DNA from 3 places in the Streptomyces sp. NPDC028635 genome. Region 3 is predicted to be linked to each of the others. Evidence: riboswitches for the same ligand, from Rfam matches in the RefSeq annotation. Region 3 holds a riboswitch; each other region holds the start of a gene.
The links. Region 3 has a riboswitch for cyclic di-AMP ahead of AB0E88_RS16960 (transglycosylase SLT domain-containing protein). Riboswitches for the same ligand answer to the same signal wherever they lie in the genome.

Region 1: it holds a riboswitch for cyclic di-AMP, as region 3 does, so the genes downstream of both, AB0E88_RS28600 (M23 family metallopeptidase) here and AB0E88_RS16960 (transglycosylase SLT domain-containing protein) in region 3, are expected to answer to the same signal.
Region 2: it holds a riboswitch for cyclic di-AMP, as region 3 does, so the genes downstream of both, AB0E88_RS20430 (NlpC/P60 family protein) here and AB0E88_RS16960 (transglycosylase SLT domain-containing protein) in region 3, are expected to answer to the same signal.

The regions. Positions count from the first base shown of each region.
Region 1 covers NZ_JBEZWX010000035.1:58,774-66,130, forward strand. The annotation lists gene AB0E88_RS28595 (PP2C family protein-serine/threonine phosphatase) at 1-696, shown strand, start outside; cyclic di-AMP (ydaO/yuaA leader) riboswitch at 938-1,092, shown strand; gene AB0E88_RS28600 (M23 family metallopeptidase) at 1,104-2,135, shown strand; gene AB0E88_RS28605 (PrsW family intramembrane metalloprotease) at 2,328-3,692, opposite strand; gene trmB (tRNA (guanosine(46)-N7)-methyltransferase TrmB) at 3,743-4,585, opposite strand; gene lhgO (L-2-hydroxyglutarate oxidase) at 4,757-5,977, opposite strand; gene AB0E88_RS28620 (MFS transporter) at 6,098-7,357, opposite strand, start outside.
Region 2 covers NZ_JBEZWX010000018.1:45,720-53,076, forward strand. The annotation lists gene AB0E88_RS20425 (tellurite resistance/C4-dicarboxylate transporter family protein) at 1-128, opposite strand, end outside; gene AB0E88_RS20430 (NlpC/P60 family protein) at 252-1,412, opposite strand; cyclic di-AMP (ydaO/yuaA leader) riboswitch at 1,420-1,583, opposite strand; gene pcrA (DNA helicase PcrA) at 1,790-4,276, shown strand; gene AB0E88_RS20440 (M23 family metallopeptidase) at 4,364-5,926, opposite strand; gene AB0E88_RS20445 (alpha/beta fold hydrolase) at 6,212-7,156, opposite strand.
Region 3 covers NZ_JBEZWX010000013.1:112,607-119,963, reverse strand. The annotation lists gene AB0E88_RS16970 (FAD-dependent oxidoreductase) at 9-1,211, shown strand; gene AB0E88_RS16965 (HAD family hydrolase) at 1,318-2,124, shown strand; gene AB0E88_RS16960 (transglycosylase SLT domain-containing protein) at 2,161-2,655, opposite strand; cyclic di-AMP (ydaO/yuaA leader) riboswitch at 2,661-2,843, opposite strand; gene AB0E88_RS16955 (polyprenyl synthetase family protein) at 3,422-4,432, shown strand; gene AB0E88_RS16950 (DUF2092 domain-containing protein) at 4,917-6,197, shown strand; gene AB0E88_RS16945 (ABC transporter ATP-binding protein) at 6,244-7,218, shown strand; gene AB0E88_RS16940 (ABC transporter permease) at 7,205-7,357, shown strand, end outside.

The DNA.
Region 1 (7,357 bases), on a different contig from region 3:
CCCGCCGAAGAGATCGGCGGGTTCCAGATCGCCGCCTGCTACGAGGCCGCGCGCGCCGACGCCTTCATCGGCGGTGATCTGTACGCCGTCCAGGACAGCCCGTACGGCGTCCGCCTGATCGTCGGGGACGTGCGCGGCAAGGGCATGGGCGCGGTGGCGGCCGTGGCCGTGGTCATCGGGGCGTTCCGGGAGGCCGCCGAGCAGGAGGCCACCCTGGAGGCGGTCGCCCAGCGGCTGGAGCGGGCGCTGGCCCGCGAGGGCGCCCGGCGCGACGGGCTCGACGCCTTCGAGGGGTTCACCACCGCCGTTCTCGCCGAACTCCCGCACGGCGACGGTGTCGTCCGCGTCCTCAACCGCGGTCATCCGCCGCCGGTGCTGCTGCACGCCGACGGCACCCTGCGCGCGCTGCTGCCCGCCGAACACGCGCTGCCGCTCGGCATGGGCGAGCTGGGCCCGTCGCCGGACCGCGCCGAGGAGGTCGTCTTCCCCGGCGGTGCCACGCTGCTGCTGTACACCGACGGCCTCTCCGAGAGCCGCGACCGCCATGGCCGCTTCTACGACGTCGAGACGCGGCTCGCCGGACGTGTCGTCACCGCGCCCGGCGCCCTGCTCGCCGCGGTCGCGAAGGATGTGCGCCGGCACTCGGGGGGCGGCATGGCGGACGACATGGCGCTGCTGGCCGTCCGCCGGCCGTGAAGGTCACGGTGGGTGAGTGGATGACCGCCCTGTGCATAACAATTGACGCACCATCACCAAAAAGAGGTTTTGGACGTGACGCCTGAGGGGCGGTCAAGTCGCCCCTTTTGCACCGGTCGTGGCGTGAAAGTCCAGGCCGAGAATGTTAATGATCAAGACGAACGGCTTGGAATCATGCCGCCGGGTCTATTAACGTTCGATAACGCAGCGCGGTCGTCCCAGCCGTCACAAGAGACGGCTCCGTGCTCACGCGCCGAATCCCGTAGGGAACCGGGGAACCACCACCTTGGGGTGAATCTCGCGTCAGCCGCCGTCGACGACGGCCGGTATACGCGCGTAGGAGACCTTCCTGCTCCGAACCCGTCAGCTAACCCGGTAGGCGAACGGAAGGAAAGGAGTACGCCCGCGTGGCGTCCAACCGGCCTGCCCCGACAGCCCCGTTCGTGCCGAGCCAGCAGGGCCCCGAGACCCTCGTCTACGGCGGCCACCGCACCGACGAGGGCCCTTGGGAGGAGTGGAACCCCACTGAGGAGTCCGTCCGTCCCGTCCGCGGCCGGCACCGCGTCGCCAAGCAGCGCGGCGGACTCGCCCGCAGCTCCACCGTCCTCGGCGTCGGCGTCATCGCCGCCGTCGGCGCGGGCGGCATGGCCAGCGCGCAGACCGGCAAGCCGCCGGTCTCCATCTCCATGCCCGACCTGCCCTCGGTCGGCTCACTGATCTCCGACCACGAGGACGCCGCGCCCCAGGGCTCCGCCACCCCGCTGAGCGACATCGTCAGCTCCGCCGACACCGCGCAGGGCACCTCCGACGCCGGTGAGGCGCTGCGCAACCGGATCATGGCCCAGGCCGAGTCGCAGCAGGTGCAGGTCGACGTCAAGGCGCAGGCCGCCGCCCAGGCCGCCGTGGCCAAGCAGGCCGCCGAGGACGCCGCCAAGGCCGAGCAGGAGGCCGCCGCCAAGGCCGCCGCCGCGAAGGAGAAGGCGGAGGCGGAGGCGAAGAAGAAGGCCGAGGCCGAGCGCCTGGCCGAACTGGCCAAGCAGTACGCGCTGCCGACCTCCTCCTACACCCTCACCTCCCGCTTCGGGCAGGCCGGCTCGATGTGGTCCTCCGGCTACCACACCGGCCTGGACTTCGCCGCCCCCACCGGCACGCTGATCAAGGCCGTCCACACCGGCACCATCACCGAAGCGGGCTGGGCCGGCTCCTACGGCTACCGCACGATCCTCACCCTCGACGACGGCACCGAGCTGTGGTTCTGCCACCAGTCGTCGATCAGCGTCAGCGTCGGGCAGAAGGTCGCCACCGGTGACGTCATCGGCCGCGTCGGCGCCACCGGCAACGTCACCGGCCCGCACCTGCACCTGGAGGTGCACCCCGACGGGCAGGCCTCCGGCATCGACCCGATGGCGTGGCTGCAGGACAAGGGCCTCACCCCCTGACACCACGGCCCGCTCCAGAACCCCGGCGGTCCTGACGGCAAACCCCCCGACGTCAGGGCTGCCGGTTTCCGTGTGCCGCGGTGTTCGCACCTCCGGTCGATCCGCGTGCGGAACGGTCGATCAGGTCCGAGGCGCGTTGCAACAGGACATGACCGCTCTGACCGGAGCCTTCCGATGCCCCGGCGCCCGTCTCTACGAGCGGTAGGGGTTGTACGCCGGGTAGCCCGGGTACGCCGGATGGGCGCCGTACCCCGCGTGCCCGGCGTACGGCAGGTGCGGCCGCGCCGCCCCGGGGGCCTGCCACGGGTGCGCGGGCCACGGCAGCATCACCGGCACCGGGGGCGCGGCCGCCCGGGCCGCGTACTCCAGCGCCGGCCGGGCCCGCTCCCGCAGCCGCCACAGCTCGTTCAGCAGCTCCCTCTCGCGTACGACGAAGTCGGCGCCGGCGCGGCCGCGGCGGCCCCGGTGCCGCAGGAACGCCAGGGACGTCGCGTACGCCTCGTAGCGCCCGACCTCCTTCGCCCCCGGCTTGCCCAGGTGGTGCGCGGCGTACTCGCGCGCCATGCGGCGCGCCCGCATCGAGCCGAGCGCGAACGGCTCGGCGGGCGCGAGCCAGCCCGCGGCGACATAGGCGGGCAGCTCCTCGCGGATCGTGCGCAGCCCCCGCTGCCGGGTCCAGATCACCAGCCAGGTCAGCAGCCCGAACGCGGGCATCATGAAGCCGCCGTACACGGCGAAGAAGCCGAACGGACCGAAGGACGCCGAGCCGTTCCACAGAGCGTGCATGCACATGGCCAGCAGCAGCCCGCCCAGCGGGAGCAGGACCCGGCGCAGGCGCCGGCCCTCGCCGTACAGCGCGGCGATGCCGAAGCCGATACCGGTCATGGTGGTGAACAGCGGATGCGCGAACGGCGACATGATCACGCGGACGAAGAAGGTCGCCGCGGTGACGGAGGCGATGCCCCGGCCGCCGGTGAGCTGGTCGGTGCCGAAGGCGGTGCCGAGGTAGAGGATGTTCTCGGTGAACGCGAAGCCGGTGGCGGTGACACCCGCTATCACCACGCCGTCGACGAGCCCGGTGAAGTCGCGTCTGCGGAAGAGGAAGACGAGCAGGACGGCGGCGGCCTTCGCCGACTCCTCCACGATCGGCGCTATCACCGTGGCGCCGAGGGTGTCCGCGCCGGCCGGGTCCGCGGTCGCCGTCGCTATCCACTTCGTCGCGAAGCTGTTGGCGACGATCGCTATCAGCGCAGCCGCGCAGGCGCCCCAGGCGAAGGAGAACAGCAGGTTCCGCCAGGGGCCGGGCTCGACCCGGTCCAGCCAGCGGAAGGCGGCGGTCAGCAGCGGTACCGGGAAGACGGCGAGCCCCAGCCCGACCAGGAAGCCCTCGGTGCCGGTCTGCTCGCGCACCAGCGCGAGGATGACCAGACCGGACAGGGCGAGCAGCGTGATGAGCGCGCCGTACCGCACCCCTCTGCGCTGCCACCAGTGCGGGTGATGGAGCGCACCGTCGCCGGGGCCGCTGGGGTAGGTCGGATACGGGGGACTCGTGGCCACGGCATTGACCCTAACGAGGGAGGGCGCCGCCCGCGACGTTGACGGCTGCGTCAGCGCGGGTCCGAGTCGCTCCGCGGATGCGGTACGCGGCGAAAGAGCAGGTCGTTCACGACGTGGCCCTTGTCCAGGCCCTGGCCCTCGAAGCGGGTCAGCGGCCGGAACGCGGGGCGCGGGGCGAAGCCGCTGTCCGGCTGGGTGTTCTCGAAGTCGGGGTGCGCGGTGAGCACCTCGAGCATCTGCTCCGCGTAGGGCTCCCAGTCGGTGGCGCAGTGCAGGATCGCCCCGGGCCTCAGCCGGGTCGCGGCGAGGGTGAGGAACTCCGGCTGGATCAGCCGGCGCTTGTGGTGCCGCTTCTTGGGCCACGGGTCCGGGAAGAAGACGCGCAGGCCGTCCAGCGCGTCGGGGGTGAGCATCTCGCGCAGCAGGATGATCGCGTCGCCGTTGCCGACGCGGATGTTGGACAGGCCGTGGTGGTCGGCGAGGTTCAGCAGGTTGCCCTGGCCGGGGGTGTGCACGTCCACGGCGAGGATGTTGGTGCCGGGGTCGGCGGCGGCCATCTGCGCGGTGGCCTCACCCATGCCGAAGCCGATCTCCAGCACGACGGGGTGGTCGTTGCCGAACAGCTCGGTCAGATCGAGGGTGCGCTGCCCGTCGATGTCCAGCCCCCACTGGGGCCACAGCCGCTGCAGGGCGTCGGCCTGTCCGGCGGTGACCCGGCTGCGGCGCGGCTGGAAGCTGCGGATGCGCCGCTCGAAGTGCGACCCGGCGGGGTCGGCCTTCGGCCCGTCCGGGAACCGCGGCTCACCCTTGGCCCGGGTGTGCCGGACGGAGACGCCGGGGTCCGCCGCACCGGCGGGCTGGGGGGTTTCGGGAGCGTTGAGGGAGTCAGACACAGTGGGACCGATTGTACGGAGGCGCTCCGCGATGCGAGGACGCCGCTGGTGGGGGTGGGTGCGGGCCGCGGGCGTCCGAGGGTGGGTGGGGGCCGGCCGCGCGGTTCCGCGCGCCCCTGGCTCGCCTGCCTCGCCCTGCGCCGGCTCCTGTCTGCCTTCCCTTCGCGTCGGTCACGCCTCGGCGAGTGCCTTCAGCGCTCTACGGGCCACCTCTCTGCCGATCGGCAGGGATGCCGTGGCGGCCGGGGACGGGGCGTTCAGGACGTGCACGGTGCGTGCTCCCTCCCTGATCAGGAAGTCGTCCACGAGCGTGCCGTCCCGCAGGACCGCCTGGGCCCGCACGCCCGGGTCCGTGCGCACCAGGTCCTCTTCCTCCACGGCCGGCAGCAGCCGTCGTACGGCGTCGACGAACGCCGCCTTGGACACCGACCGGCGCAGCTCGCCGGCGCCGTACCGCCAGTGGCGGCGGGCTATCTGCCAGGAGCCGGGCCAGGCCAGCGTCCCCGCCAGCTCCCGCGGCCGGACGACCCCCCAGCCGTACCCCTCCCGGGCCAGGGCCGGGACCGCGTTGGGGCCGACGTGGACGCCGCCGTCGATGCCCCGGGTCAGGTGGACCCCGAGGAAGGGGAACGCCGGGTCAGGCACCGGGTAGACCAGGCCCTTCACCAGCTCCGGCCGCGCCAGCTCGTAGTACTCCCCGCGGAACGGGATGATCCGGACCTCGGGGTCGTCACCGGTCAGCCCGGCCACCTCGTCGCAGTACAGCCCGGCGCAGTTCACCAGGGCGCGGGCGCGGACGACGTCACCCGCCGCCGTGCGCACGGCGACGCCGAGCGAGGGCCGCCGGTCGACCTGGACGACCCGAGAGCCGTAGCGGATCTCCGCGCCGGAGGCCTCGGCGAGCTGCCGGGCCACGCCGACGTAGTCGCAGATCCCCGTCGTGCCGACATGGATCGCGGCGAGGCCGCGCACCTCCGGCTCGTACTCGGCGATCTGCGAGGCGCCCAGCTCCCGCACCGGAATGCCGTTCTCCCGGCCGCGCTGCACCAGCGCGTGCAGCCGGGGCAGCTCGTCCCGCTCCGTCGCGACGATCAGCTTGCCGGTGACGGCGTGCGCGATGCCGTACTCCGCGCAGAACTTGACCATCTCCGCCGCGCCGCGCACCGCGTACCGCGCCTTGAGCGAGCCCGGCTTGTAGTAGATCCCGCTGTGGATGACGCCGCTGTTGCGCCCCGTCTGGTGCCGGGCCGGGCCGGTCTCCTTCTCCAGCACCGTCACCCGCGTGCCCGGCGCGGCACGCGTGATCGCGTACGCGGTGGACAGCCCGACGATCCCACCGCCGACCACCAGCACGTCACAGTCGTACGCGACCTTCTGCCGCACCTGCACCACCTCCCGCTTCGATAGTGCACTGCGCCACTGACAACGCCTTCAAACGCGTGCGGCCCCGCCGGTCTGCGCGGCCGGTCCCGGCCGGTGTGCGGCTCGGGTCCGGTGCGGGTCCGGTGCGGGTCAGGCCGTGGTCAGCAGGGGGCGGGCCCGCTCGCGCAGCTCGACCACCCGCGGCTCGTCCCCGTACGGCTCCAGACGGTGCAGCAGATCCTTCACGTACTCCGTGGTGCGCGCCGACGAGATCCGTCCGGCCACCTCCACCGCCCGCACGCCCTGCTCGCAGGCCGCGTCGAGGTTGCCCGACTCCAGCTCGGCGACCGCGGCGACCACGAGGCGCAGCCCGTGCGAGCGGACGAACTCCTCGGTCGGCTGTGACAGCGCCTGCTCGGTGAAGCGGCGCACCTGGCGCGGCGCCTTCAGGTCGCGGTAGCACTCGGCGGCGTCGGCGGCGAACCGGTCGTAGGAGTAGAAGCCGAGCCAGGAGGGGTCGCTGTCGCCGGGCCGGGCGCGCTCGAGCCAGCTCTCGGCGGCCTTCAGCGCCGTGCCGGCCGCCTGTGCGTCACCGGCGCGGGCGTGCGCGCGTGCCTCGACGAGGCGGAAGAAGCTCATGGTGCGGGCCGTGGCCAGGCCCCGGTTGCGTTCCAGGGCGGCCTGCGCGAGGTCGACGCCCTCGTCGCCGAAGCCCCGGTACGTCGCCTGCAGCGACATCGACGCCAGGACGTACCCCCCCAGCGGCACGTCCGCCGCCGCGCGCGCCAGGCGCAGCGCCTGGATGTAGTACCGCTGCGCGGCCTCCTGCTGGCCCGTGTCGAAGGCCATCCACCCGGCGAGCCGGGTGAGTTCGGCCGTCGCGCCGAACAGAGCGCGGCCGACCTCGTCGGAGTAGGAGGCGAGCAGCAGCGGCGCCGCCTCGACCCGTAAGCACTCCGGCACCATCGACGAACGCCAGTCACCCCCGCCGTACTTGGAGTCCCACCGCCGGGCGTCCTCGGCGGCCTCCCGCAGCTTCTGCACATCGCTGTGGCCGACTTTGATCGGTGCGCCGGAGCCCTCCGCGGGGCCCGCCTCGCGCGCCACCGAACTGTCGGCCGGGGTTATCAGCCACCGCGAGGCGGGTGTCGCGTACGCGCTCACGGCGAAGGATCCGGCCAGTGACTGCCAGATGCCGCCGGAGCCGGCCCGGCGTCCGGCGAGGTCCAGCCGGTACAGCTCCGTCGCCGAGCGCACCGCCTGTCCGACGTCCCGCGGGAAGGCGAGGCCCACCTCCGGCGCGGGGTCGGCGTCGGCCAGGCCGATCTCGTGCAGCGGGACCGGGCGGCCCAGCTTCTGGCCGATGGCGGCCGCGATGAGGTGGGGTGCGGCACCCTGCGGCACCATGCC
Region 2 (7,357 bases), on a different contig from region 3:
CGCAGCCCGACCGACACGATGCCGGTCGCCATCACGGCGGCCCCGGCCGCCGGGGTGCGCCGCGACCACCACGCGTGCAGCGGGGACGGGGAACCGGACGCGGCGTGCCGACGCGAGGAAACGGACATGCCGTCGATGCTATGAACCCGCTCGCGCGCGTCGGCAGGGGCCACGCGCACCGACGGCCGTAAACCGCCAGGCCGGGCGTACGCGCGCGTGGAGCGCGGGGGCGGCCTCGCGCGCGTGGAGCGTCAGGCCGGGCGTACGACGCTGTGGATGGCCGACTCGCCGTCGTAGTAGATGGACTCCTCGCGCACATAGGCGCCGGGCTTGGGGGCGTGGATCATCATGCCGCCGCCGATGTAGAGGCCGACGTGGCTGATGTCGTCGTAGAAGAAGACCAGGTCGCCCGGCCGGGCCTGGGACAACGGGACGGTCGTGCCGGCGTGCACCTGGTCGTAGGTGGTGCGCGGCAGGTCGACGTCCGCGGCCTTCCAGGCCGCCTGGGTCAGGCCGGAGCAGTCGTAGGAGCCGGGGCCGGTCGCGCCCCACACGTACGGCTTGCCGATCTGCGCGCGGGCGAAGGCGAGCGCCCTCTCGGCCTGGGAGCCGGTGCTCGTGCTGCCCGAGCCGGTGCCGGTGCCGGTGCTCGTGCCGCCGGACGGGGAGCCGCCGCCGTCCTGCCGCCGGTCCTGCCGCTGCTGCTGGGCCGCCTGCTGCCGGGCCAGGTCCGCCGCCTTGCGCGCGGCCTCCTCCTGCTGGTGCCGCTCGATCGCGGCGAGCCGCGCCTTCTCCTCGGCGGTCAGCTTCGACAGCAGCTCACGCGCGTCGGCGAGCTTCTTCTGGACGGTGGCCTTGGCGGTGCGCAGATCGTTCTGCGAGTCGGTGAGCGTGCGCAGGCCGTCCGTGGCCTCGCGGCGCTGCCTCATCGTCTCCGACTGCTGGGTCACGTAGTCGTCGACCGCGTCCTTCTGGTGGCTGGTCAGCCGGTCCATCAGATGGCTCTGGTCGAAGTACTGCTGCGGGGAGTCGGCGAGCAGGAAGGTCGCCGTGTCCGGGAGGGACGCGCCGCCGGTGCGGTACTGGGCGGCGGCGTACGACCCCAGCTGCTCGCGCGCCTCGTTGAGCTTCTCGGTGCGCCGGGCGACGTCGTCCATCAGGGAGTCGACGCGGGTGCGCTGCTTGGCGGTGCGCTCCTTGGCCGCGTTGTACTTGTCGGTCGCGGACTCCGCCTGCCGGTAGAGGTCGTCGACCTTCTTCTCGACCTCCTCGAGGCTGGGCTTGTCGTCCGCGGGGACGGCGTCGGCCGTCTGGGACAGCAGGGCCACGGAGGTGAGGGCGGCTGTGGCGAGGGCGGGGGTCCCTATTCCGGCGAGGGTCCCCGCGGGACGCGACTTGCGGTGCGACGCCAAGGGAGGCGACTCCTTCCAGATGGCCGCCTACCGGGTTAGCTGTCGGGTTCGGGCTGTGTGGAAGGTGTGCCCTACGGCTCTCCCCGTGGGAGGGCCGATTCACCCCAGGTCTCGGGTGGGTCCCCGGCTCCGGTCGCTGTGCGGGCGTACCGGACTCGGCGGAGGCCGCGCGGCCCGGCGACGTTCGCCGGTGGAGTTCGTGCGGCCTGGGCGGCACGGTAGCCAACTCGTGTGCCTGCTGTGAAGGTTGGTGCGTGATATGCCCGATACATTTCCGTGACCATCGCGTTGTGTCGCCGGCCGGTGATGGACGGTGACGTGTGATGTTTCCCGGACGGGCCCGGGTTGTCAGTGGGGCGCCCTAGACTCGGAGAGCGATGAGCAGCCTCTTTGACGACAGCTTCCTGGCGGACCTCCAGGCCCCGCGGGCCCACACGGAGGAGCCCCCGCCGCCGCCCGAGGACGAACACGCTCCGGAACCGTTTCCGGACGATCTGTTCGGCGGGAAGTTCGACGCGCCCCCGCCGGACCGGGACACGCACTACCGCGACGGTGCCCCGCGCCCCGCGCTCGACGCCGCCGCGCTGCTCGAGGGGCTGAACGACAACCAGCGCGCCGCCGTCGTGCACTCCGGCTCCCCGCTGCTCATCGTGGCCGGCGCCGGCTCCGGCAAGACCCGCGTACTCACCCACCGCATCGCCCATCTGCTCGCCGAGCGGAACGTCCACCCGGGCCAGATCCTCGCGATCACCTTCACCAACAAGGCCGCGGGCGAGATGAAGGAGCGCGTGGAGCAGCTCGTCGGCCCGCGCGCCAACGCGATGTGGGTGATGACCTTCCACAGCGCGTGTGTGCGCATCCTGCGCCGCGAGTCGAAGAAGCTCGGCTTCACGTCGTCCTTCTCGATCTACGACGCCGCCGACTCCAAGCGGCTGATGGCCCTGGTCTGCCGCGACCTGGACCTGGACCCCAAGCGCTTCCCGCCCAAGTCCTTCAGCGCCAAGATCAGCAACCTGAAGAACGAGCTGATCGACGAGGAGGACTTCGCTGCCCAGGCCACCGACGGCTTCGAGAAGACCCTCGCCCAGGCCTACGCCCTGTACCAGTCGCGGCTGCGCGAGGCGAACGCCCTCGACTTCGACGACCTGATCATGACGACGGTCAACCTGCTGCGCGCCTTCCCGGACGTCGCCGAGCACTACCGCCGCCGCTTCCGGCACGTCCTGGTCGACGAGTACCAGGACACCAACCACGCCCAGTACGCGCTGGTCCGTGAGCTGGTCGGCACCGGTGAGCACGACGAGGACGTCCCGCCCAGCGAGTACGACCTGCCGCCCGCCGAGCTGTGCGTGGTGGGCGACGCCGACCAGTCGATCTACGCCTTCCGCGGCGCGACGATCCGCAACATCCTCCAGTTCGAGGAGGACTACCCGAACGCGACGACGATCCTGCTGGAGCAGAACTACCGCTCCACGCAGACCATCCTGTCCGCCGCCAACGCGGTCATCGAGCGCAACGAGTCCCGCCGCCCGAAGAATCTGTGGACCAACGCCGGCCAGGGCGCCCGCATCGCGGGATACGTCGCCGACACCGAGCACGACGAGGCCCAGTTCGTCGCCGACGAGATAGACCGCCTGGTCGACGCGGGCGAGGCCAAGGCCGGCGACGTCGCCGTCTTCTATCGCACCAACGCGCAGTCCCGTGTCTTCGAAGAGGTCTTCATCCGCGTCGGCCTGCCCTACAAGGTCGTCGGCGGCGTCCGCTTCTACGAGCGCAAGGAGGTCCGGGACGTCCTGGCCTACCTGCGGGTCCTCGCCAACCCCGAGGACTCCGTGCCGCTGCGCCGCATCCTCAACGTGCCCAAGCGCGGCATCGGCGAGCGCGCGGAGGCGATGATCGACGCCCTCTCGCAGCGCGAGAAGATCAGCTTCCCGCAGGCGCTGAAGCGGGTCGACGAGGCGTACGGCATGGCCGCCCGCTCCACGAACGCCGTCAAGCGGTTCAACACGCTGATGGAGGACCTGCGCACGATCGTGGAGTCCGGCGCCGGACCGGCCACCGTCCTCGAGGCCGTCCTGGAACGCACCGGCTATCTGGCCGAGTTGCAGGCGTCCACCGACCCGCAGGACGAGACCCGCATCGAGAACCTCCAGGAACTCGCCGCCGTCGCCCTGGAGTTCGAGCAGGAGCGCGGCGAGGGCGAGCCGGTCGGGCTCGCCGACTTCCTGGAGCAGGTCGCCCTCGTCGCCGACTCCGACCAGATCCCGGACGAGGACGCGGACGGCTCTGGCGTCATCACCCTGATGACCCTGCACACCGCCAAGGGCCTCGAGTTCCCGGTGGTCTTCCTCACGGGTATGGAGGACGGCGTCTTTCCGCACATGCGGGCCCTCGGCCAGACCAAGGAGCTCGAAGAGGAGCGCCGCCTGGCCTACGTCGGCATCACCCGCGCCCGTGAGCGGCTGTACCTCACGCGGTCGACACTGCGCAGCGCGTGGGGACAGCCGTCGTACAACCCGCCGTCCCGGTTCCTTGAGGAGATTCCGCCGCAGCACGTCGAGTGGAAGCGCACGGGCGGGTCCGCGCCGGTCTCCTCCGGGCCGGCCTCGGGGATCGCCGCCTCGCTGTCCTCGTCCCGCTCGCGTTCCTCGGCCGCCGGCGCGTCCGGGTTCGCCACGCGGCGCGCCGGGGACAAGCCGGTGGTCTCGCTGGCGGTGGGGGACCGGGTCACCCATGACCAGTTCGGGCTGGGCAGCGTGGTCGAGGTGAGGGGCACCGGCGACAAGGCCGAGGCGACGATCGACTTCGGCGACGACAAGCCGAAGCGGCTGCTGCTGCGGTACGCGCCGGTGGAGAAGCTGTAGGAAGCCGGGAGTTCCGGGGGCTTCGGCCCCCGGCAGCCCGGTCGGTCACGTCGGGCCGCTCAGGGCTGGTTGCTCAGGGCCGGCTGCTCAGGTGGGGTCGAGGCCGTGGCTGCGCAGCCAGGGCAGCGGGTTGATCGCCGCGCCGCCGCCCGGCCGGACTTCGAAGTGCAGGTGCGGCCCGGTGGAGTTGCCCGAGTTGCCGGAGTACGCGATCGGCTGCCCGGCCTTGACGCTCGTACCCGAGGAGACGCGGTAGCTGGAGAGGTGGCAGTACCACGTCTCCGTGCCGTCCGGCGCGGTCAGGATCAGCATGTTGCCGTAGGCGCTGTTCCACTGCGTGCGCACGACGCCGTCGGTCGCGGCCATCACGGTGGTGCCGTACGAGACGGGGAAGTCGATGCCGGTGTGCACGGACATCCAGTTGATGCCGGCCTGGCCGAAGTAGGCGCTCAGCCCGTGCTGGAGAACCGGCAGGGAGAACTTGGGGCGCATGCGCTCCTTGCGCTCCGCCTCCTCCGCCGCCTTCTTGCGCTCCCTCTCCTGCTGCGCCTTGAGGTCGATGCGCTCCTGCGTCCGGCTGGCCCGGTCGGCGAAGTCGTCGGCGCCGGCGGACAGGCTCGCGAGCTGGGTGTCCAGCTTGTTGTTGGCGGCGGACGGTTTCACCGCGTGCCCGTCCGCGGCGGAGGCGGTGGTGTCGCTGCCGTCGCCGCCGCTCAACGCGCCGACGGAGGCGGCCGCGATCCCGGCGACACCCATCACACACGCCGACGGTACGGCGATGGTCAGCAGCGCCGACCGCTTGGCGGGCGTACGGCGACGGGAGCGTCCCGCGTTCCGGGCCGCCGCGCGCGACGACGGGCGGGGGAGGGTCTCCTCCTGGTCCTCCAGCAGGGGCGCCGAGGTCAGGTCGACGGCGGGCAGCTCACCGGTGGCGCTCAACTCGCCGTCGTCGTGGCCGGGTTCCTCGTAGGAGACCTGGTCGAAGGCGGCGGTGGCGTCGGCGGGGGGCTGCGGGTCGTAGCTCCCGGTGTCCTGCGGGTCGAAGCTGCCGGTGCTCTGCGGGTCGTAGGTGCCGGTGTCCTGCTGGTCGAAAGGTTCCGGCTGGTGCTCGTAGCCACCGGTCGCGTCGGCGGCGCCGCCGCCGTTCCACTGCGTGGCGTCGTAGACGCCGGTGTCGAAGCTCTGCGTGCCCCAGTCCCACTGCTGGGTGGCGTCGGCGGTGGCCTGGTCGGGCTGGAGCCAGGCGGACGCGTCCCACTGCCCGGACACGTCGGCCGCGGTGGCCTGCGGCGGGATGACCGACAGATGCTGGTAATCGGCCGACCAGGCGGCGGTGTCGTAGGCGCCGGTGTCATAGGCGGCGTGCTGCTGGGCCGCGTACGGGTCCTGGTGCACGGTCTGATGGGCACCCGTGGCCCACTGGCCGGTGTCGTAACCGCCCTCGTCCGGGAGGCTGCCGAAGAGCGGGTCGGTCGCGAACGTCCCGGTGCTGTGCTCGGGGTTTGAAAAACCGCTCGCGTCATACCCGTTGGGGGTGGTGAAGTTGCCGTACGGGGCGTCCTGCGTGCCGTACGACGCGTAGTGCGCCGAGGAGGCGTCGGAAGCCGGAGCCGGGGTGGTCATGGTCCCCGACGGGTGACGGTCGTTCACCAACTTCTCTTTCGCCTCGACAACAGGGGCTGCCAGAGCAGTGCGGCGACTGTACCCGGCGGTACGCGGGCACGACAATCTTCGTCAGGTTTCCTGAGCGCAGGAAACGGGCATTCGGCCGTCTTTTGGCCGCCCCAGACGCGGGCTTGGCCTTGCGTTCGACGACTGTTCGACTCCCTGTCACCGTTCAAGCGCTTGCCGACGTCTGGCTGGCTGTTCCGGAACGCAGCGCTCCAGTCACGCGGGGTGACCGGAGCGCCGGTCACGGTCGGTCGTCCTGCGACGTCAGGCCACGGTCAGGCCGCCCGCGTGGGTGCCGGTACCGGCTCCGGGCAGCTCCGCGTCGAGGGCCTGCCGTATGCCGGCCGCCACGGCCGGGTGAACCGGCAGGGCCAGATGGCCGATCCCCGTCACCCGGACGTTGTGCGCCAGCAGATCCGGGTGGTCGATGCAGGCGGACTCCAGCGGGTCCATCAGATGGTCCAGGTCGCTCCAGAAGCTCACGAACTGCGTACGGCAGCCGGGTGCCGGCTGCGCGAGCTCCTCCAGCACCGGCGAGCCGGGCCGCATCTGGCGGACGATCGGATGGGCGTTGGCCAGCGGCGCCACCCGGGTGCCCGCGTGCGGCGTCCCCAGCGTGACCAGCGTGCGCACCCGGTGGTCGCCGCCGAGCCGCTGCACGTAGTACCGGGCGATCAGGCCGCCGAGGCTGTGCCCGACGACGTCCACGCGCTCACTGCCCGTGCGCTCGCATATCTCCTCGATGTGCCGCCCGAGCAGCTCGGCCGCGATGCGGATGTCGCAGGTCAGCGGCGAGTAGTTCAGTGACTCGACGCGCTGCCTGCCGTGCTGGGCGAGATTGCGGCGCAGCAGCACGAACACGGACCGGTTGTCGATGAAGCCGTGCAGCAGCACGACGGGCGGCTGGACCGGCACCGGCAGCCGGGCCGGATCCGGGGCCTCGGAGGTCGTGTCGTCGGTGACGAGCCCGGCGGTCGGTCCGGGAGGGGCGGCGGGGGAGACGCCCCTCCCTCGGGCGGGCGGGGCGGGCAGGGGTCGGCCGCGGCGTTCCTGCACGATGCCGGAGGGATACAGCAGGAGGTGACCGGTGAGGATCGCGAGTTCCAGGGCGGTCGCCTTCAGCAGGGCCGCCGAGAGCCCGGCCAGCCTGCTCGGCAGGAGGCGCTGACAGAGGGGGAGAAAGGGATAGAGGACCCTGGTGACCGTCATGGCCGACCTCCTGTCGGCACCCGGGAGGACCTCTCTGTCTCCCTGTGCCCTCGTGGGAAGCCGGGGCCGAGGCCGTCGACGGCGGGTCCTGCGGCGTCTGCGATGTGCTTCTGTGTCGATGCGCCGTGCCGTCGCGCCGCGTGGCCTGCGGCGCGGTGACACGGCGACCTCGTAGCGGCTCCCGTGGCGCGTGTTCCTTCC
Region 3 (7,357 bases):
GGGACTTCGTGAACCAACCGGTAGCAGTCCTCGGGGCAGGCCCCTTCGGCCTGTCCACCGCCGCCCATCTGCGCGCCCGTGGCGTGCCCGTCCGCGTCTTCGGCGACCCCATGGTCAGCTGGCGCGACAACATGCCCGCCGGCATGCTCCTGAAGTCGACCCCCGTGGCCTCCAGCATCGACTGCCCGCAGCGCGGCTACACCCTCGCCGACTACTGCGACGCGGCCGGCATCCGGCGGCTGGTCACCGACGAGGACATCATTCCCGTGGAGACGTTCATCGCCTACGGCGAGTGGTTCCAGCAGAAGCTGGTGCCCGACCTGGAGCGGGTGCGGGTGGTCTCCGTGGACCGGCGCACCGGGGGCGGCTTCGAACTGAAGCTGGACTCGGGGGAGCAGCTCGCCGCGCGGGCCGTCGTCGTCGCCACCGGACTGTCCGGCCTGTCCCACCTGCCCCGCGAGCTGGCCGCGGCCGCCCCGGACGGACCGGCTCCGACAGCGCCCGTCTCGCACAGTTCCCAGCACCACGACCTGTCCCGGTTCGCCGGCCGTGAGCTGATCGTCGTCGGCGCCGGACAGTCCGCGCTGGAGACGGCGGCGCTCGCCGCCGAGGCCGGGGCCCGGGTGCGGGTGGTGGCCCGCGGCCGGGGGCGGGTCGCCTTCGGCGCGGCGCCGTGGGACCAGCCCCGGCTGCGCCCTCAGTCGCCCTTCGGCCGGGCCTGGTCGCTGTGGGCCCTCAGCTATTACCCGCACCCGTACCGCTATCTGCCCGCCGAGATACGCCACTACCTGGTCCGCCGGGTCCTCGGACCGCTCGGCGCCTGGTGGCTGCGTGAGCGCTTCGCGGGAAAGGTGCAGGTCAGCGAGGTGCAGCGGATCGTGCGGGCGGAGTCGACGGGCGAGGGCGCCACCCTCACCGTGCGCAGTCACGCCGGCCGCACCGAGCGGCTGGCCGCCGACCACGTCATCGCGGCCACCGGCTACCGGGTGAACCTCGCCGCCATGGACTTCCTCGGCCACGGGCTGCGCACCGCGCTCGCCGTCAGCCGCGGCACCCCGAGGCTCGGCGCCGGGTACGTCTCGTCGGTCCCCGGCCTGTACTTCACGGGTCTGCCGGCGGCCGGATCGTACGGCCCGGTGATGCGGTTCGTGTGCGGCACGGAGTTCGCCTCGCCACGGCTGGCCCGGCATCTGGTGGCGGCGCACGGCTGAGGGGACGGCGGACCCGCGCGGAGCGGCGGCGGCCCTGTGCGGGGGCCGGACGGAGCGGCGTAACGAGTGGTGAACGGGTGACCTGCGGGGTCCGTATTCTCTGATCATGGCCGCACCCCTCGCATATGCCCTCATCGCCACTGACCTGGACGGAACGCTGCTGCGCGGCGACGACACGCTGTCCGACCGGTCCCGGGCCGCGCTCGCGCGGGTGGCGAACGCCGGCGCCCGCCACCTGGTGGTGACGGGCCGCCCGGCGCCCCGGGTGCGGCCGCTGCTGGAGGACCTCGGCTGCACGGGGCTCGCGGTGTGCGGCCAGGGCGCGCAGGTGTACGACGCGGGGGCCGGCCGTCTGCTGTGGTCGGTGACGCTCGACCGGGAGCTGGCCGAGACCGCGCTCGGCAAGATCGAGGCCGAGGTGGGGGAGGTGTACGCCGCGGTCGACCAGGACGGCGTGGACGGGCTGACGCTGATCGAGCCCGGCTACCGGATGCCGCACCCGACGTTGCCGGCGGTGCGGGTCGGGCGGCGCGACGATCTGTGGGGCGAGCCGATCAGCAAGGTGCTGCTGCGCCATCCCGAGCTGTCCGACGACGAACTGGCGGCGACGGCGCGCGCGGTGGTCGGTTCCCTCGCGACGGTGACCATGTCGGGGCCGGGGACCGTGGAACTGCAGCCGTGCGGCGTCACCAAGGCGACGGGGCTCGCGCTGGCGGCCGACCATCTCGGCCTCGGCCCCGAGCGGGCGCTCGCGTTCGGGGACATGCCGAACGACATCCCGATGTTCGCCTGGGCCGCCCGGGGGGTGGCCATGGCCAACGCCCATGCGGAGCTGAAGGCCGTGGCCGACGAGGTCACCTTGTCGAACGAGGACGACGGCATCGCCGTCGTCCTCGAACGACTCTTCCCGTGAGGCAGCGACTCACGGCTTCTCGCGTGGGGTGGTGGCTCAGTACGCGCTGAAGACGTTGTCGATCGAGCCGTAGCGGGCGGCCGCGTAGTTGCAGGCAGCGGTGATGTTGGCGATCGGGTCGTACGGGTCCATGGAGGTGCCGGACACGTGGTAGGCGAGGAACGTCGGGTCGATCACCTGGAGCAGGCCCTTGGACGGGGTGCCGGCGGCCGCGTTGGAGTCCCACAGGTTGATGGCGGCGGGGTTGCCGGAGGACTCGCGGATGATGTTGCGGTAGATCCCGTCGTAGGTGCCCGGGATGCCGTGCCGGGACATGATGTCCAGCGACTGGCGGATCCAGCCGTCGAGGTTGTTCGGGTAGACCGAGTTGGCGGCCGTGATCACGGTGGCGCTGGTCGCCGGGGTGGCGGCGGAGGCGCTGGTGGCGCCGAAGAGCGGCAGCGCGAGGGCGGCGGCACCGGTGCCGGCGACGGCGAGGGTGCGGACGAGGCGGGACGTGCGGGTGCGGCGGTGCTGACCGGCAGCAGACATGACGAAGTTCCTCTCCCACGCCTGCGAGGTGAGCTGTCGGGTTCGGGCTGGAGATGCCCGGCCGGCCGCGGTTGCGGCACGGCTTCACCCCAAGCCGGTCCGGGGCGTCGTCGGGGTGACGACGTCCGGCTCGGCGACTTACCTGGGTCCCCCGCTCCTGCCGTACACGGATGAGTTGGTCCGATGGTGGATGCCGGACGGCGGCAGGATTGGGCGTCCATCCGACAGGCCGGGAAGTTATGCGAGAGCTGATGCCGGGAACAAGTACCGGTTTCACCTAATGCCCTGGTTGACCTTGGTCCGGGGTGTTTGGGGGGCTTGATCCTTTGTGATCGGCAAGGCTCAACTCGCTTGTGGGGACTGGCGAAACCCGGGGCAGACGGAGAGAAGGCCGGTGAGGGCGGCGCGTGACCCAATTCACTGGTGTCACACGGGAAACACATTTGGTACTAAGGCGGCCAAGGTGAATCGGCTGATTAATTACGGCAAAACGGGCAGTCGGGTCGTGTTGTGGCGCGCTGTGACGGGGTGCCTCACGGAGGGTGGGGGATGGTCTTCGCGGCACGCGCGTGGTTGATATCGGTACTTTTCGGCCGATCAGATTTGATCGATAAACATATCGGGCGTGATCCGATACCACCTGGCCTGTAACCGTGGGCGCTATCGGTGATCGAAACGTGACCGGATACGCTGACTTGAGTGATGTCAGCGACCTATCGACAAACCGTGTAATCGCCTACCGGCACCAGCAGACAGGAGACCCCTCGTGACCGTCGTCGGGCCGTTCGGGCTTAGCGTGCGGGACCAGGCTCTCGAGGCCGATGTCCAGGCCGGATTGGCGGCTGTCGAGGAAGGGCTGCTCGAGGCCACCAAGAGCGAGGTTCCCTTCATCACGGAGGCCGCGCAGCACCTGGTGCGGGCGGGCGGGAAGCGGTTCCGGCCGCTGCTCGCGATGCTGGCGGCGCAGTTCGGTGATCCGTATGCGCCGGGTGTGGTGCCGTCGGCGGTCGTGGTCGAGCTGACCCACCTCGCGACGCTGTACCACGACGACGTCATGGACGAGGCCGCCGTACGGCGCGGGGTGCCCAGCGCGAACACGCGGTGGGGCAACTCGGTCGCCGTACTGACCGGCGACTTCCTCTTCGCGCGGGCCTCGCAGATCCTCGCCGACCTCGGTCCCGAGGCGGTGCGGGTTCAGGCGCTGGCGTTCGAGCGGCTGGTCACCGGGCAGATCCTGGAGACCGCGGGGCCGCAGGACGGGCGCGACCCGGTCGACCACTACCTCGAGGTGCTCGGCGGCAAGACCGGATCGCTGGTGGCGGTGTCGTGCCGGTTCGGCGCGATGATGTCCGGCGCCGACGAGACGGTCGTGGACGTGCTGACCCAGTACGGCGAGCGGCTGGGTGTCGCCTTCCAGCTGGCCGACGACGTGCTCGACATCGCCTCCGACTCGCACGAGTCCGGCAAGACGCCGGGCACGGATCTTCGCGAGGGCATTCCTACGCTGCCGGTGCTGCGGCTGCGGGAGCAGGCCGAGCGGCTGGGGCTGCCGGAGGACCGGGCGCTGTGCGAGCTGCTGGACTCCGATCTGAGCGACGACGCGCGACACGCGGAGGCGCTGACCGCGCTGCGCGCGCACCCCGCGCTGGAGCAGGCGCGGCGCGACACCGTCCGCTACGCCGAGGAGGCGCGTGCGGCGCTGGCTCCGCTGCGGGAGTGCGGCGCCAAGGCGGCGCTGATGGAGTTGTGCGACGCGGTGGTGCACCGGGCGGGCTGACCGCAGCCGCCCGGGCGGTTCCGCCTCGCGGGCGCGGCGTGCCCACCCCCGGATGGACACCTCCTCCTGGCGTGAGCGCACCCTCGGTGGAGCCGTCGCCACACCCCGGCTGGAGACCTCCCCCTGGCGTGACCGCACCCCCGGGTTGACCTACCGCCGCACCACGGCTCGGGTGGACACCTCCTCCCGGCGCATCCGCACCCCCGGGTGGGGCCCAGCTGCTCGTTCCCGTGGCTCTCCGGTCCCCCACCTCCCCTACGGGTAGGGCGACCTGAGCCCCCGCCATGTCATACCCCAGCAGTACACGCAGTTGCGTCCGTGGAGTGACGCTTCCCGGCGGCCGATTTGGTCTCATGGAAAGCACGGAAGACACCACTCCTCACCGATTCGGGTGAGAATGGCGGCTTGGGGTGGGGCCCGCCGGGAGCACGCGCCGGGGGTCACGGGAAGGACAGCCGCCGCCGACGACGGAGGTAGCGCACACATGGCACCGTATGGAAGCGATGACAGGGCGACGGCCGTGCAGGAGCCCGGCTCGTCGGGCGGGGGGCGTCGCAGGGCCGCGCGGTACGTCGTGCCCGCGACCGTCGTGGGCGTGGCCGCCGCGACGATCGGGATCGTCCCCGCGCTCGCCAGCTCGGGCGACCCGGATCTGCCGAAGATCACCGCGCAGCAGCTCATCGAGAAGATCGCGGCGTCGGACGGCCGGCAGATGTCGGGCACCGTGCGGATCACCACCGACCTCGGGCTGCCCGACGTAGGCGGGCTCGCGGGCGGTCTCGGCGGGAAGGCGGGCGGCTCCGGTGACGGCTCGGCCGCCGATCCGTCCGCCAAGATCACCGAACTCGCCACCGGTTCGCACACGTTGCGGGTCGCGGCCGACGGTCCGGACCGGCAGAAGGTGTCGGTGCTGGAGGACGCCGCCGAGTACAGCCTGATCCACAACGGCAAGGACGTCTGGGGTTACGACAGCAAGTCCAACGAGGTGTACCACGCCACCTCGGACGCCACCGGCGAGGACCAGGGCAAGGACCAGCGCAAGGACACGCGGGGCACGGACGACTTCTCCGGCACCCCCAAGGACTTCGCCGAGCAGGCCCTCAAGGCCGTCGACTCCACGACCGCCGTCACGGTGGACGGCACCGCCCAGGTCGCCGGCCGCGACGCCTACAAGCTGCTGATCAAGCCCAAGCAGTCCGGCAGCACGGTCGGCGGGATCACCATCGCCGTGGACGCGAAGACCGGCGTGCCGCTGAAGTTCACCCTGACCCCGAAGAGCGGCGGCGCAGCCGTGGTCGACGCCGGCTTCACGCACGTCAGCTTCGCCCGACCGGCCGCCTCCACCTTCGACTTCACCCCGCCCAAGGGGGCCAAGGTCACCGAGGGCGGCGACCGTGAGCACGCCAAGGGCGATCGCCCCCACGGCGACGGTCCGCTGAAGGGCGGGCTCCCCGAGCACCTCCTGCCCGTGCCGGGCGGGGCGCCGGGCAAGGGGCTCGGCGGAGCCAAGGTCCTCGGTGAGGGCTGGAACGCCATCGCGGTCCTCGACACCGGCGCCAAGGGCGGTGTGCCCTCCGGCAGCGAGGTCGGCGGCGACCTCGGCGGCTTCCTGGACTCGCTCGGCGACAAGGTCTCGGGCAAGTTCGGCAAGGGCACGGTGTTCTCCACCCGCCTGGTGAACGCCCTGATCACCGACGACGGCAAGGTCTACGTCGGCGCGGTCACCAAGGACGCCCTGGTGAAGGCCGCCGACGCGGGCAGGTAAGCCGGCGGGAGACACCGCCGGCCCACGGGAGACGATCGGGGAGCCGATGGACGCAGCGCCCGCCGCGCGGGGTGAGCAGGAGCCGGAGGACGAGTACGTCATCCACACCCGCGCCCTCACCAAGCGTTACCGCGGCGGGCAGCTCGCCGTGGACGGCCTGGACCTGACCGTCCCGGCGGGCAGCGTCTTCGGCTTCCTCGGTCCGAACGGGTCGGGCAAGACCACCACCATCCGCATGCTGATGGGCCTGATCGAGCCGACCTCCGGCGCCGCGCGGGTGCTCGGGCAGCCGATGCCCCGGGCCGCCCGCTCGGTACTGCCGCAGGTGGGCGCGCTGATCGAAGGGCCCGCGCTGTACGGCTTCCTCTCCGGCCGGGACAACCTGCTGCGCTACGACGCCGCCGACCCGACCGCCGACCCGCGCACCCGGCGCACCCGCGTCGCCACGGCGCTGGAGCGGGTGGGGCTGACGGCGGCCGCCGGAAAGAAGGCGCGGGCGTACTCGCTCGGGATGAAGCAGCGGCTGGGGCTCGCCGCCGCGCTGCTCCAGCCCCGGCGCCTGCTCGTGCTGGACGAGCCGACCAACGGGCTCGACCCGCAGGGCATGCGCGAGATCCGGGCGCTCGTGCGGGAGCTGGCCTCGGACGGCACGACCGTCTTCCTCTCCTCGCACCTCCTCGACGAGATCGAGCAGGTGTGCACGCACGCCGCGGTGATGGCGCGCGGCCGGCTCGTCGTCCAGGGCGCGGTCGCCGACCTGGCGGCGCGGGCCCGCGGACGGCTGGTGGTGACGACGCCGGACGTCTCCGACGCGGCCAGGGTGCTGAAAGAACGGGGCGTCGGGGACGTCGTCGTGGCGGAGGACCGGGTGACGGGCGAGCCGCCGGAGTCGGAACCGGCCGACCTCAACGCCGCGTTGGTCGCGGCGGGGATACGAGTGCGGGGCTTCGGCGTGGAACGGGCCTCGCTGGAGGACGTGTTCGTGGCGCTGACGGGGGAGGGCTTCGATGTCGCCGGCTGACACCAGCAGCACGACCGCCGTCACCGCGGGCGGTGGCACCGCCTTTGGTCCGGCCCGTGCGGTACGGCTCCTGTGGACCCTGGGGCTCTTCCGCAGCGAACTGCTGATCACTCTGCGGCGCTGGCGCACGCTCGCGCTG